Regions from separate parts of the Rhodococcus sp. Eu-32 genome, predicted to be linked through region 2. Evidence: riboswitches for the same ligand, from Rfam matches in the RefSeq annotation. Region 2 holds a riboswitch; the other holds the start of a gene.
The links. Region 2 has a riboswitch for S-adenosylmethionine ahead of DK926_RS25955 (bifunctional o-acetylhomoserine/o-acetylserine sulfhydrylase). Riboswitches for the same ligand answer to the same signal wherever they lie in the genome.
Positions count from the first base shown of each region.

Region 1: another riboswitch for S-adenosylmethionine. It lies ahead of DK926_RS20540 (aminotransferase class V-fold PLP-dependent enzyme); the one in region 2 lies ahead of DK926_RS25955 (bifunctional o-acetylhomoserine/o-acetylserine sulfhydrylase).

Region 1 covers NZ_QGNK01000019.1:23,902-31,153, reverse strand. Annotated here, with positions in the region: gene fes (enterochelin esterase) at 1-653, shown strand, start outside; gene DK926_RS27105 (DUF6480 family protein) at 567-788, opposite strand; gene alc (allantoicase) at 853-1,812, shown strand; gene DK926_RS20550 (YbaK/EbsC family protein) at 1,939-2,412, shown strand; gene DK926_RS20545 (hypothetical protein) at 2,493-3,002, opposite strand; gene DK926_RS20540 (aminotransferase class V-fold PLP-dependent enzyme) at 3,135-4,478, opposite strand; SAM riboswitch class IV at 4,527-4,642, opposite strand; gene DK926_RS20535 (Pls/PosA family non-ribosomal peptide synthetase) at 4,832-7,252, shown strand, end outside.
Region 2 covers NZ_QGNK01000038.1:8,559-15,810, forward strand. Annotated here, with positions in the region: gene DK926_RS25945 (ABC transporter substrate-binding protein) at 1-453, shown strand, start outside; gene DK926_RS25950 (MFS transporter) at 468-1,751, opposite strand; SAM riboswitch class IV at 1,975-2,097, shown strand; gene DK926_RS25955 (bifunctional o-acetylhomoserine/o-acetylserine sulfhydrylase) at 2,287-3,624, shown strand; gene DK926_RS25960 (homoserine O-acetyltransferase) at 3,621-4,775, shown strand; gene DK926_RS25965 (DUF3017 domain-containing protein) at 4,787-5,062, opposite strand; gene DK926_RS25970 (bifunctional methylenetetrahydrofolate dehydrogenase/methenyltetrahydrofolate cyclohydrolase) at 5,067-5,933, opposite strand; gene DK926_RS25975 (pentapeptide repeat-containing protein) at 5,971-6,579, opposite strand; gene DK926_RS25980 (tRNA (cytidine(34)-2'-O)-methyltransferase) at 6,613-7,077, shown strand; gene DK926_RS25985 (DUF4349 domain-containing protein) at 7,081-7,252, opposite strand, start outside.

The sequences.
Region 1 (7,252 bases), on a different contig from region 2:
ACGAGGCACCGCTGGCTCCGGTGCTCGACGCCGCAGTGCGCGACGACGCACTTCCACCGTCGGTGATCCTGTTCGTCGATTCCGGCGACGGGGACATGCGCAGTCGTGAATTGCCTTGTCACCGCCCGTTCTGGGAGGCCGTCGTCGACGAACTGATCCCACTCGCGGCGCACGAGGCGTCGTTCACGAGCGATCCGCGTCGAACCGTCGTCTCCGGGCAGAGTTTCGGCGGCCTCGCATCGCTGTTCGCTGCCCTGGAGTTCCCACACCGATTCGGCCTTGTCGCAAGCCAATCCGGGTCGTTCTGGTGGCCGATCATGTCGCACCGAGGCGTGCGCGGGCCCCTCGGCGGACGCGTCGCCGAGATGCTCACCGCATCGTCGGACGCACTGCCGATACGGGTCGTCATGGACGTCGGAGTTCACGAGGGCGACATGCAGGCACACAACCACCGCGTCGCGACATTGCTGCGCGCGCGTGGCGTCACCGTCGACTACCACGAATTCGACGGTGGGCACGAAACTCTGTGTTGGAGGGGAGGATTGACGTCGGCGCTGATCACATTGCTAGAACAGACCGGCGATTCGGCCGACGAAGAATGCGACGACGAGGATCACGAGGAGCGCGACGATTCCGAGGAAGACGACCGGTAGGGCCAATCCACGTTGAGGAGGTTCGTGATTGGGTCCCCCGACGCCGGTCTCGACGGGAGGAGTGTCCCCTGGAGCGACGCCACCACCGGGTTCGAGGCCAGCAGTGTCGTCGGGTTCGGGGTTCTGAGCAGTCATGTCTCGCGAGTACCCGATGCGCTTCGACTCAACCCGCCGGGAGTCTTCCCTTATTCTCACGAGTATGACGGCCACGTTCCCCCTTCCCCTGCCCGACCTCGCCGTTCGCACGCTGGGCGGTGCCGTCGTCTGGGCGAACGACGAGACGTTCGCGGAGAAGGAGAATCTGATCACCCCGGGCAAGGCCGATTTCTCCAAGGCCACATTCGGACACAAGGGACAGATATACGACGGCTGGGAGACGCGTCGGCGTCGGGAAGCGGGGTACGACGAGGCCATCGTGCGTCTCGGCGCACCGGGCGTCGTCGATGCAGTCGTCGTCGACACCGCGTGGTTCACCGGTAACTACCCGCCCGAGATCTCCGTCGAGGCCGCGACGGTCGAGGGCTTCCCGTCGGGCCAGGAACTGTACGACGACGCCGAGTGGGAGACCATCGTTCCGCGGAGCCCCGTGAACGGCGACACCGAGAACCGGTTCGAGGTGGAGTCCTCCGACCGCTGGACGCACGTGAAGCTGTCGATCTACCCCGACGGTGGCGTCGCACGGCTGCGCGTTCTGGGCCGTGGACGTCCCGACCCGCGTTTTCTCGCTGCGGGCCCGTTCGACCTGGCGGCGCTCGAGAACGGCGGCTACGTGTCGGCGTGCTCCAACATGTTCTACAGCTCGCCGAACAACCTGCTGTTCCCCGGCCCGCCGCGATCGATGGGCGAGGGTTGGGAGACGTCCCGCCGGCGAAACGACGCGAACGACTGGGTTCAGGTCATGCTCGCAGGTACCGGTACCGTCCGGTTGGCCGAACTCGACACATCCTGCTTCCTCGGCAATGCCCCCGGCGCGGCGTCGCTGAAAGGCCGTCTCGGCGACGGGGAATGGATCGAGCTGCTCCCCCGGACTCGTCTGCAGCCGGACACCCGTCACCGGTTCGTCCTGGACGCCGCCGAGCCCGTCTCCGAGGTACGGATGGACATCTACCCCGACGGCGGCATGGCACGCCTGCGGCTGTTCGGGGATCTGCTCGAGTGATGGCTCATTCCGCAGGCTCCACTCCCGCCTCGAATGATGGCTCATTCCGCAGGCTCCACTCCCGCCTCGGTTGACGGGTCGCCCTTTGCGCCTGCGGAGTTGCTCGACTGGCAATACTCTTGGAGGATGCCCCGGCTTCTCCACCCGAACGCGGCGCATGTCGCCGACATCCTGATCTCGCGCGGGCACCACGGGGTGGTCGTCACCTCGCCCGAACCCACATCGACCGCAGAAGCCGCTGCGGAATCGCTCGGCGTGAGCGTCGGCGCGATCGTGAAATCGCTGGTGTTCCTCCTCGACGACGACCCGGTGCTGCTGCTGGTGTCCGGAGCCCACCAGGTGAACTCGAACGCCACCGGCGAACGGTTGGGCGGCACGCTGCAGCGCGCACCGCTCGATCTGGTCAAATTGGCGACGGATCAGCCGATCGGCGGCATCGCACCCGTCGGGCACCCCACCAACCTGGCTACCTACGTCGACGAGTCGCTGTCCCAGTACCCCGAATTGTGGGCTGCGGCAGGGCATCCGAACACGATCTTCAGGACGACGTTCAAGGAGCTGCTACGCATCACGGCAGGCCTCGCCGTGGATGTGACCTGACTGCGCAACTCGATGCACACAATCGGCCCGAATCGGCGATTTCCCGTCGATTCGGGTCGATCGTGTGCAGTCAGTCGCGCTCAGGACGCGAGTTCACGCGCCGACGGCATGGCACCCGTCGCGGCGAGCAGTCCGTCGACCTGGAACGCGACGCCACGGTCCTCCAACCACGGGACGACGCCCGCTGCGACGTCGGCCAGGTTGCGCGCCTCGGGTCCGACTGCGACGAGGGTGACACCGTCGGCCACCTCGGCGGCCTTCACGTCGGCGACGAGCCCCGCCAGACCGGCAGCGGTTCCGACGTACCGGATCGAACCGGGAACGGCGGGCACGTCCAACGCCGCGAACTCACGACGCGCAGTCCTGGCGTCGTCGGCGATGTGGAACTCGATGTCGAGGAAGACTGCGACGCTGTCGGCATCCTTGCCTGCGGCCACTGCATCGGAGCGCAGTGCCGTGCGAGCCTGTTGGCCCTCACGAAGGTCTGCGGCGACGATGCGGGCGACCGCCTCGGTCGGAACGGCGTCGGTGATTTCGGTCCAGGTGCCCGCATGATCGACGGCGACGCGTACGGGTGAAGTGTTCGACATGAGATGTCCTGTCGTGGAAGCAGGGGAAGGTTGCCTAGGTCCTACCCGAACGCCTACAAGACCCGGAGGCCGTGCGGCACAGATCCACGTACCTGTCGCGCCAGAATCGGCCCTGCGACACGACATTTGCTGTCATGACCCGATGCTAACCTCTCCGTTCGCGCACGGGGATCCCACGCCTGCGCCGCCGTCGGCAATCGCCGGGAACGGGCGCGGATCGGGCACCGGGTTCCACCATCCGTTGTCCTCCTCGTAGACCCACGAGGGGCCGGACGAGGCCAGCTGCGCGACGGCGTCGACGAGACGGTCGACGTCGGCATCGGAACTACCGAGCCCCAGGCTGGCCCGCACGGCGCCGCCTGCGTAACCGAGCCGTTGCAGCAACGGGTGGGCACAGAACTTGCCGTCGCGCACGCCGATTCCGTGTTCGGCGGACAGGTATGCGGCGATCTCGCCCGGGCCGTACCCGTCGAGTGCAAATGTGACGATGCCCACACTGTCCGGAGCGTCGTTCCACACCGACAAGAGCTGGATTCCGTCGATTCCGGCCAACCCGTCGCGTAGCCGCGTGCACAGACGACGCTCGTGGTCGACGGCACCTGCCGCCTCGTACGCCGTGATCGCCTCGCACGCGGCTGCGAGCGCGACGACGCCGAGCACGTTCGGGGTCCCGGCCTCGTGACGCGCGGGCGACGGAGCCCAGTCCGTCGACGTCGTGGTCACGTGTCGCACCGCACCACCACCGGCAAGGTAGGGCTCACCGGCGTCGAGCCAGTCACGCCTGCCGACGAGGACACCCGCACCGTGCGGCGCGTACAGCTTGTGGCCCGAGAAAGCGAGGTAGTCGACGCCCAGGTCGGCAAGATTCACGCGGCGATGCGGCACCAACTGGGCACCGTCGACGAGAATTCGAGCACCGTGCCGATGCGCGAGCGTCGCGAGTTCGCGGATGGGCAGCACCTCGCCCGTGACGTTCGACGCTCCCGTGACGGCAAGCAGCGCAGCAGGTTTCGTCCGCAGTTCCGCGTCGATGCGCGCAACCGTCTCGGCAACCGAGTCCGCTGCGACGACGACGCGACGCCCGTTCCACGGCAACAGGTTCGCGTGGTGCTCGATGTCGAGCACGACGGTGTCTCCCGGGACACAGCCGGCGAGAAGGTTCAGCGAGTCGGTGGTGTTCCGCGTGAAGATCACGACGGAATCCTGTTGCGCTCCAACGAAGTCGGAGACGGTCACCCGGGCCTTCTCGTATGCGGCCGTCGAGACCCGCGATGCATATCCGGCACCCCGGTGCACGCTGGAGTAGAACGGCAGCAGCTCCTCGATTCGCGCGGACACCTCGGCGAGCGCAGGTGCACTGGCCGCGTAGTCGAAGTTCGCGTAGCTGCAGGTGGTTCCGTCGACGAGCGGGACCTGCACGTTCGCGCCGCTGACCGCAGCGAACGGTGCACAGGTCTTCTCGAGAACAGCAGTCATGACAATTATCCCCTTGTCGTTCGGGGACCCACGCCGATACGGCGTTCGAGTCCGCGCTTGCCGCACCGGTTCTCCGGCGTCGGCCAGGTCGTCACCCGGAGCACCCCACCGCGGAGGAGGGTTGCCGACCAGCGAGCCGGGGCTTTGCGCTGGTACTCATGACCTGAACAGAGAATGGCAAACGACTCTCGTCATTGTCAACCCGGCAGGTAGGAAACCCGCGGGGCGAAGCCGCACCACGCGAGTAAACTTCGCCCGGTGTCTCGACCATGCAGCCGTTCACCTTCTGGCAAACCCAACATGAGATAACGACCCACAAATCACGTTGACGATTCGAGAAGAGGAACACCCGGTTGTCTGTGGAATCACGATCGGAACCGACGAAGACGCAGGCGTCTGCAGCCATACCTGCCGAATTTCTGCGCGGAGATCGCGCTCCTCGTGAGCGCACCCTCATCGACGTCCTGCGGTCGACGGCGTCACAGCATCCCAACGCCATGGCGATCGACGACGGAAGCACGTCGATCACCTACCGCGAGCTGCTCGAGGACATCGACGAGGGCGCGCAATGGCTGGCCAGGGCGGGAGTTCGGCGCGGCGACCGCGTCGGCGTCCGGATGCCATCGGGCTCGTTCTCGTTGTACGTCGCGATTCTGTCGATCCTGAACGCCGGTGCTGCGTACGTGCCCGTCGACGCCGACGACCCCGACGAGCGCGCCGAGCTTGTCTTCGGTGAGGCCAAGGTGACCGCGGTCGTGACGGCGGGCGGCATCGCTGCAGGTACGGCCGACAAGCAGGACATTCCCCTGCCCGACACCCTGACCATCCCGAGCCCCGACGACGACGCCTGGGTCATCTTCACGTCGGGTTCGACGGGTACGCCGAAGGGCGTCGCCGTCAGCCATCGCAACGCCGCGGCATTCGTCGACGCCGAAGCGCGGATGTTCATGCAGGACGATCCCCTCGGTCCGGGCGACCGCGTGCTGGCAGGTCTGTCGGTGGCGTTCGACGCGTCCTGCGAGGAGATGTGGCTCGCGTGGCGTCACGGCGCGTGTCTCGTTCCCGCACCTCGCTCGCTCGTCCGCAGTGGATTCGATCTCGGACCGTGGCTCGTTTCCCGTGACATCTCGGTCGTCTCGACCGTCCCGACGCTCGCAGCTCTGTGGCCCGCTGTGGCGCTCGAAGCCGTCCGCCTGTTGATTTTCGGCGGCGAGGCGTGCCCGCCGGAGCTGGCCGAACGCCTCGCCGTCGACGGTCGCGAGGTGTGGAACACGTACGGGCCCACCGAGGCCACCGTCGTCGCGTGTGCGTCGATCATGGACGGCAAGGGTCCGGTCCGTATCGGCCTGCCACTCGACGGCTGGGATCTCGCCGTCGTCGACGCGTCCGGCCAGCCGGTTGCCGTCGGCGAGGTCGGTGAGCTCGTCATCGGCGGCGTCGGCCTCGCGCGCTACCTCGACCCGGCGAAGGACGCCGAGAAATACGCCCCGATGCCGACGCTCGGGTGGGAGCGCGCCTATCGCAGTGGCGACCTCGTCAAGCTCGAAGTCGAGGGTCTGTTGTTCCAGGGCCGCGCCGACGACCAGATCAAGCTCGGCGGTCGACGCATCGAGCTCGGCGAGATCGACAACGCGCTGCAGGCTCTCCCCGGCGTCGCCGGTGCTGCGGCCGCGGTCCGCAAGACGGGTGCAGGCAACTCGGTGCTGGTCGGCTATCTCGCCAGCACCGACAAGAATTTCGACCTCGATGCGGCGCGGACGCTGCTGTCCGAGCAGCTCCCGGCTGCGCTCGTTCCGCGGCTCGCGCTCGTCGAGGAGATGCCGACGCGGACGTCGGGCAAGGTCGATCGCAACGCACTGCCCTGGCCTCTGCCGGGGCTCGGTGACGCGTCGGCGCTGGAAGGCACTGCCGGCTGGGTCGCCGAGCTGTGGACCGACATCCTCGGCGCTCAGGTGACCGACGAGAACGCCGACTTCTTCCAGAACGGCGGCGGCTCGCTGTCCGCTGCCCAGTTGGTGACGGCACTGCGTGAGCGGTTCCCCGAGATCACCGTCGCCCAGCTCTACGACCACCCACGGCTCGGTTCACTGGCCCGATACCTGGACGAGCTGAAACCGCCGGTCGAGGTCGTGCCGCGTGAGGTCGAACCGACGTCACGCACGGCGCAGTGGGCGCAGATCGCCGCGACCGTTCCGCTGACGACGCTGACCGGCCTGCAGTGGGTCACGTGGCTGGGGATTCTGTTCAACGTCATGTCGTGGTTCGCCGAGGTTCCGTGGGCGCCGACGGTGTCGTGGTGGTGGATTCTCGTCGCGTTCGTCCTGTTCATCACGCCGGTCGGCCGCATGGCGATCTCGGTCGTCGGCTCGCGAATCCTGCTGGCAGGCCTGAAACCCGGCGCCTACAGTCGCGGCGGCAGCGCTCACATCAGGCTGTGGGCAGCGACGCGTCTGACCGACGCCAGCGGGGCGTCGAACCTGTCCGGAGCACCGTGGATGGTCTACTACGCCCGCGCGCTCGGCGCGAAGGTCGGCAAGGGCGTCGACCTGCACACACTTCCGCCGGTCACCGGCATGCTCGAACTCGGGGACGGCTGTTCGGTGGAACCGGAGGTCGATCTCACCGGTCACTGGATCGACGGCGACCTCGTCTACATCGGCGGTATCAAGATCGGCGCGGGGGCTGCCGTCGGCGCTCGCTCGACGCTTCTCCCCGGAACGTCCGTCGGCAAGAACGCGGTGGTCAGCGCCGGCTCGGCCGTCGTCGGCAAGGTC
Region 2 (7,252 bases):
GCCAGGGCCGAGCACCCCGAGTTCGTGGGAACCAAGGCGATCTTCCTGCAGAACGCGTTCTACGACGGCGCAGCCATCGCGTACCAGAACGGACTCAGCACGGACTTCCTGACGGACCTCGGGTTCGTCGTCCCGTCGGAGATCGATCGATACGCACCACCGGAAGGCGGCGGTCAGGCCGCCATCCCGCTGGAGAACCTGTCGGTGCTCGACACCGCGGACGTGCTGCTGTGGGGAACCGAGAAGCCGGAGGATCGCACCGCGCTGGAGCAGGAGCCCGTGTACCGAAACCTCGATGCCGTCGAGGAGGACAAGTTGGTCTTCACCGACGGCATCACAGCGGGGGCGATCTACTTCACGTCGTTGCTGAGCTTGCCGTACGTGGTCGACAAGTTGACGCCCGCATTCGCGAGCACGCTTGCCGGGGACGGCGCGGCCACGACCAGCAGTTAGCCCCGCGGGCGACGCTAAGCAGCTGCGGAACCATCCGCGCGCACAGCCTTGGCGTCGTCACGGCGCTGCATCCACATCGCGGTGGCGAGGACGCCGAGTCCGGCCACCGCGAGGATCGCACCCGCAGCGGCGGGCGCGGTGTACCCGAACCCGGCCGCGATGACCGCGCCGCCGAGCGCGGCACCGATGGCGTTCGCGAGATTGAACGCAGCGTGGTTCAGCGACGCCGCCAACGTCTGAGCATCGTCGGCGACATCCATCAGCCGAGTCTGCAGACCCGGGATGACCGAGGAACCCGACGCACCGATGAGGAACAACAGAACGAGCGCGGTGACCGAGTTGTGCGAGGCGATCACGAACAGCGCGAGGAACACGGCCATGGCAGAAATCGAGACGAACGTACCGCGCAGTTGCAGCTTGTCCGCGATCCAACCGCCGAAGTAGTTTCCGGCGATCATGCCGAGTCCGTAGATCATCAGTGCTACCGGGACGAGCCCCTTGGCCAGGCCCGAGACGTCGGTGAGCGTCGACGCGATGTACGTGTACACCGCGAACATTCCACCGAATCCGACCATGCCGACGAGCAGTGTCATCCAGACCTGGACGCGCCGGAGTGCACCCAACTCGGTGATCGGGTTCGTCGTCGGCATTCCGTCCAGACGCGGCATCCACATGATCAGCGCCGTGACCGTGAGCGCACCGATGACGGCGACGACGGCGAAAGCACTGCGCCATCCGAGGCTCTGGCCGAGCCACGTCGCCGCGGGCACGCCGACGACGTTCGCGATGGACAGTCCCATCATGACCATGGCTACGGCTTTCGCGCGCTTGCCGGGCTCCGCGAGATGCGCGGCCACGAGCGCGGCGATACCGAAGTACGCGCCGTGCGGGAGTCCGGCGACGAACCGCGATGCGACCAACTCGTGGAAGCTCGGCGCGAACACCGTGCCGAGGTTGCCGAGCGTGAACGCGGCCATCAGCAGGATGAGCAGAAGCCTTCGCGGAACACGTGCGGCCAGCGTGGCGATCGCAGGAGCTCCGACGACGACACCCAACGCGTACGCAGAGATCATGTGGCCGGCGGACGGCTCGGAAATTCCCATCGACGACGCGACGTCCGGCAGCAGACCCATCGATGCGAACTCGGTGGTTCCGATGCCGAAACCGCCGATCGACAACGCCACCATCGCGAGCCGTCTACTCGTGGAGTGCGGCCGCTTCTCGGTACTCAGGCCGTGAGACACCTTCGAACGCACGGCGCCGACATTCTTGGCGAGGGCGGAATCGGTGACAGACACAGCAGAACGACCTTGTCTCGAGAGGGGGAACGGAAGCATGAAGAAGGGACGGACCCTGGAGGGAACGTCCCTGCGATCCATTGTCGTCCCGCACGCAACGGATTTTCTTCCTGATCGGCGGTGATTGTGCTCACGAGACACTTATCCGCAGGTCACAGTGCACGATTTCGGAGTTCCGACGTCGCTATTCCTCCCGCCCGGGCGCACCGCTAGGATTCCAGCAGGTCATGAGCGCCAGCATCGAGCCCCGGCTTGCTGGCCGGCAACCCTCCAACCGCGGTGGGGTGCTCCGGGTGAAGACCTGGTTACTCGGTTGCAGAACGCAACCGAAGAACAAGCGCGGGTCCGCAGGACGGTCTCAGGCCGACTCGGCGGGCCCACTGACCGGGCACGACTGGCCAGACGGGCACGACTGGACCGCGAAGGCCCCCGAGGAGGTTTGCATGTGTTGTTGTCTCGATAGGCCCCGCCCGGCCCTCGCATGCGAGTGCCGTTTCGAATTCTGCACATCCTTCGAAGACGGAGTATTCACGACATGACCGAGAACAACCCCGACGTAGTCGACGCCGCAGGCGCCCCGATCGAGGATCCGACCGCGTCCTGGAGTTTCGAGACCAAGCAGATTCACGTCGGCCAGAGCGCCGACGGAGTCACCCGTGCGCGTGCTCTGCCGATCTACCAGACCACGTCGTACACGTTCGAGAACACCGACCACGCCGCCGCACTGTTCGGACTCGCCGAACCCGGCAACATCTACACCCGCATCATGAATCCGACGCAGGACGCCGTCGAGCAGCGCATCGCCGCGCTCGAAGGTGGCGTCGCCGCACTGCTGCTGTCGTCGGGACAGGCCGCCGAAACGCTCGCCATTCTCAACCTCGCCGAGGCAGGCGACCACATCGTCTCCAGTCCGCGACTGTACGGCGGCACGTACAACCTCTTCCACTACACACTGCCCAAGCTCGGCATCGAGGTCTCCTTCGTCGAGAACCCCGACGACCTCGAACAGTGGAAGGCCGCGATCAAGCCGAACACCAAGGCCTTCTACGGCGAGACCATCTCGAACCCGAAGAACGACATCTTCGACATTCCCGGTGTCGCCGAGGTTGCACACGCCAGCGGGATTCCGCTGATCGTCGACAACACGGTCGCCACCCCGTACCTCATCCAGCCGTTGACGTTGGGCGCCGACATCGTCGTGCACTCGGCGACGAAGTACCTGGGAGGCCACGGAACCGCGATCGCAGGCGTCATCGTCGACGGCGGCACGTTCGACTGGACGCAGGGCCGTCACCCGAATTTCACGACGCCCGATCCGAGCTACCACGGCGTCGTGTTCGCCGAACTCGGTGCGCCTGCCTACGCGCTCAAGGCTCGTGTGCAGCTGCTCCGCGACATCGGCGCGGCCGTGTCCCCGTTCAACGCCTTCCTCATCAGCCAGGGACTCGAAACGCTCAGCCTGCGTATCGAGCGCCACGTCGAGAACGCGCAGAAGGTCGCCGCGTTCCTCGAAGCACGCGAGGACGTCTCCAGCGTCGGCTATGCGGGTCTTCCGTCCTCACCGTGGTACGAGCGAGGACAGAAGCTGGCACCCAAGGGACAGGGCGCGATCGTGTCGTTCGAACTGACCGGCGGCGTGGACGCGGGCAAGAAGTTCGTCGACGCGCTGAGCCTCCACAGCCATGTCGCTAACATCGGGGACGTGCGTTCACTAGTCATCCATCCCGCGTCGACCACTCATTCGCAGTTGACTCCGGAGGAGCAGCTCGCCTCCGGCGTCACTCCCGGCCTGGTCAGGCTCGCAGTGGGCATCGAGGGAATCGACGACATTCTCGCCGATCTCGAACGCGGTTTCGCAGCGGCGGCGTCTTGACCATCAGCTCCGTGCACGACGCCCTGTCGGCCGCAGGATTTCCTGCGGCCGACGGGCGGCTCGGCCATGTCGACATAGGTGACCTCGAACTCGAAAGCGGCGCGACGCTGCGCGGTGTGACGATCGGGCTGCAGCGGTGGGGCACCATCTCGCCCGCTCGCGACAACGTGGTGCTCGTCGAGCACGCGCTGACCGGTGATTCGCACGTGTCCGGCCCTCCCGACGACGCCCACGCGCTGGCGGGGTGGTGGGACGGAATGATCGGCCCCGGCGCACCCGTCGACACCGACGAGTGGTGCGTCGTCGCCACCAATGTTCTCGGTGGGTGCGGCGGCACGACGGGTCCGTCGTCGATCGCACCGGACGGCAAGCCCTACGGCAGCCGATTCCCGGAGATCTCCATCCGCGATCAGGTCGCCGCCGAAGCTGCACTCGCGGATGCCCTGGGCATCGAGCGTTTCGCTGCCGTCGTCGGCGGCTCGATGGGCGGGATGCGCACGCTCGAATGGATCGTCGAATACCCCGAACGTGTTGCCGCCGCGCTGGTTCTGGCCGTCGGCGCTCGCGCGACGGCAGATCAGATCGGCACCCAGACCACACAGATCGCGGCCATCATGTCCGATCCCGACTGGCAGGGTGGTGACTACTACGGCACCGGCAAGGCTCCGCTCACCGGCCTCGGCATCGCACGCCGGATCGCCCACCTGACGTACCGCACGGAGAGCGAGCTCGATCTACGCTTCTCGAATTCGCCTCAGGCGGAAGAGGATCCGTGGAACGGCGGTCGCTACGCGATCGAAAGTTACCTCCAGCACCAGGCCACGAAGCTGGTCGGCCGTTTCGACGCGGGAACCTACGTGCTGCTCAGCGAGGCGATGAACCGCCACGACATCGGCCGTGGCCGCGGCGGAGTCGAAGCCGCGCTGGCTCGCGCGACCGTGCCGACGATCGTCGGCGGTGTCGACTCCGACCGGCTCTACCCGCTGCGCCAGCAGAAGGAGATCGCACGGGGACTGCCGAACTGCAGCGGCCTCGAAGTAATCCAGTCACGCGACGGCCACGACGGCTTCCTCACGGAGGCAGGAGCCGTGGCGAAACTGCTCGGCGAGACGATGGACCAGGCACGACAGAACCGCAGCGCCGACAACTGAGCGGCGGGCGGTCAGTCGGTGCCCAGAGGATCGATGGAGGCGGAGAGAAACACGATGGCTCCGCCCACCAACGCCAGTGCGGCGACGTCGAATCCGCGGCTGCGCACCTGAAGCAAGCCGACGCGGTTCTCCGGTAGACACAGGCGGAAGCCCGCCGCCAGGATGGTCGCCACACCGAGGACGAACGCGCCGCGCCGCCACCGGTCCGCGAGGACCAGCGCCAGCGCGGCGAGGATGACGAGCAGCACCACCAGCAACGGAAGGTTCTTGCGGATCCGCTCGCCCATCGGATCAGACCGCCGCGGTCGTCGCGTGCATCTGCTCGGCCCGTTCGACGACATTGGCCAGCAGGAACGCACGCGTCAGCGGTCCGACGCCACCCGGGTTGGGAGACAGGAAGCCCGCCACCTCGGCGACATCGGCGGCGACGTCGCCGCGCAGTCCCTCGTCCGTGCGTGTGACGCCGACGTCGAGAACGGCTGCACCGGGCTTGACCATGTCGGCGGTGACGATCCCCGGGACACCCGCGGCTGCGATGACGATGTCGGCACGACGAACCTCGGCGGCCAGATCCTTGGTCCCGGTGTGGCACAGAGTCACCGTCGAATTCTCGGATTTGCGAGTCAGCAGCAGGCCGATCGGGCGACCGACCGTGACACCGCGACCGATCACGACGGCGTGCGCGCCGTTCAGCTCGACGTCGCAGCGACGCAGCAGGTGCACGATGCCGCGCGGGGTGCACGGAAGCGCCGCTTCCTTGCCCAGCACGAGGCGTCCCAGGTTGATGGGGTGCAGGCCGTCGGCGTCCTTCGACGGATCGATGCGCTCGAGCGCTGCGTTCTCGTCGAGGTGCTTCGGCAGCGGCAACTGCACGATGTAGCCGGTGCACTCGGGGTTCGCGTTCAGCTCGTCGATGACGGCTTCGAGATCTGCCTGCGAGATGTCGGCCGGAAGGTCGCGGCGGATCGACGTGATGCCGACCTTCGCGCAGTCGCTGTGCTTGCCGCGCACGTAGGCGGCCGAGCCCGGGTCGTCGCCCACCAGAACGGTGGCCAACCCGGGCACGACGCCGCGCTCACGCAGAGCCGTCACACGCTGGGTCAGGTCGACGAAGATCTCGTCGCGGGTCGCCTTGCCGTCAAGAATTCTCGCAGTCACGGCTGCCATTGTTCCAGGCGACGCCGAACCCGTGTAGTCAACCCTCGACGGACAATCCGTGCGCCTGGGCGTACGCGACGGCCTGCGTCAACTCGATGCGCGCGCTTGTCACGACGGCGGCGACCCACAGGTTCGCGTCGACCCGCGCGCCTCGGAGGTCTGCCTCCTGCAGTTTCGCGCCCGTGGCCCGAGCGCCGGACAGGTCGGCCGACCGCAGGACGGCCTTGCGCAGATCGGTGTTGACGAGATTGGCCTCGGCCAAGCGACAACCCGTCAGGTCCATGCCGCGCATGTCCGCTCCCCCGAGCCCGACGAGCGTGAAATCGACCTCGTCGAACGTCGACGGGCGCATCCGCGAATCGACGAACGTCGACCCGATCAGCGTCGAATTGCGAAACGCACTGTGCTGCAAGTTCGTTCGAGTGAACGTGCACGACCGGAAAGCGGTGTTCACGTGGACCGACTCGGTCATGTCCGTCCCGGTGAAGTCGCATTCGGTGAACACCACCGACGACGTCTTCACGCCGCTGAGGTCGGCATCGCGGAACGTGCACGAGACGTACTGCCGGTCCGTCCACTGCTGCTGGTCGAGTCGCGCGTCGGAGAAGTCCTCGCCGATGATCTGTTCGCCGTCCACCTGCTCCATCCTTGCGGTCCCGCTAGTGGCAGAGTGAACCGGGTGTTTCGACTCATGTTCTTCGAGCCCCGCATCCCACAGAACACCGGCAACGCGATCCGCCTGGTGGCCGGGACCGGGTGCGAACTGCACCTCGTGGAGCCCCTCGGCTTCGACATGTCCGAGCCGAAGCTCAAACGCGCAGGCCTCGACTACCACGACCTCGCGTCGGTCACCGTGCACGAGAACCTCGCCGCCGCCTGGGATGCATTGGCACCCGAACGCGTCTACGCCTACACCGCACATACGACGCGTTTCCACACCGACGTCGCGTACCAACCCGGGGACGTACTGCTGTTCGGGCCGGAACCGACGGGACTTCCCGACGAGGTACTGGACGATCCCCGAGTCACCGACAAGCTACGCATTCCCATGATCGCCGGCCGCCGATCGCTCAACCTCGCCAACTCTGCGGCGGTCGTCATGTACGAGGCGTGGAGGCAACACGGGTTCGACGGCGCGGTCTAGGTATCAGGTGTCGCTCGGGTCCGGTTCGGGCTCGGTCGCAGGCTCCGTGTCCGACGTCTTCCTCGCGGTCCCTCGAATCGCCCGGACGACCCCGTAGACGACCCCGGCCGCGATCGCGAGCGCCCCGATCCACGGGATCGCGCGTCCCAGCGCGACGACGCCGTCGGCCATCGCG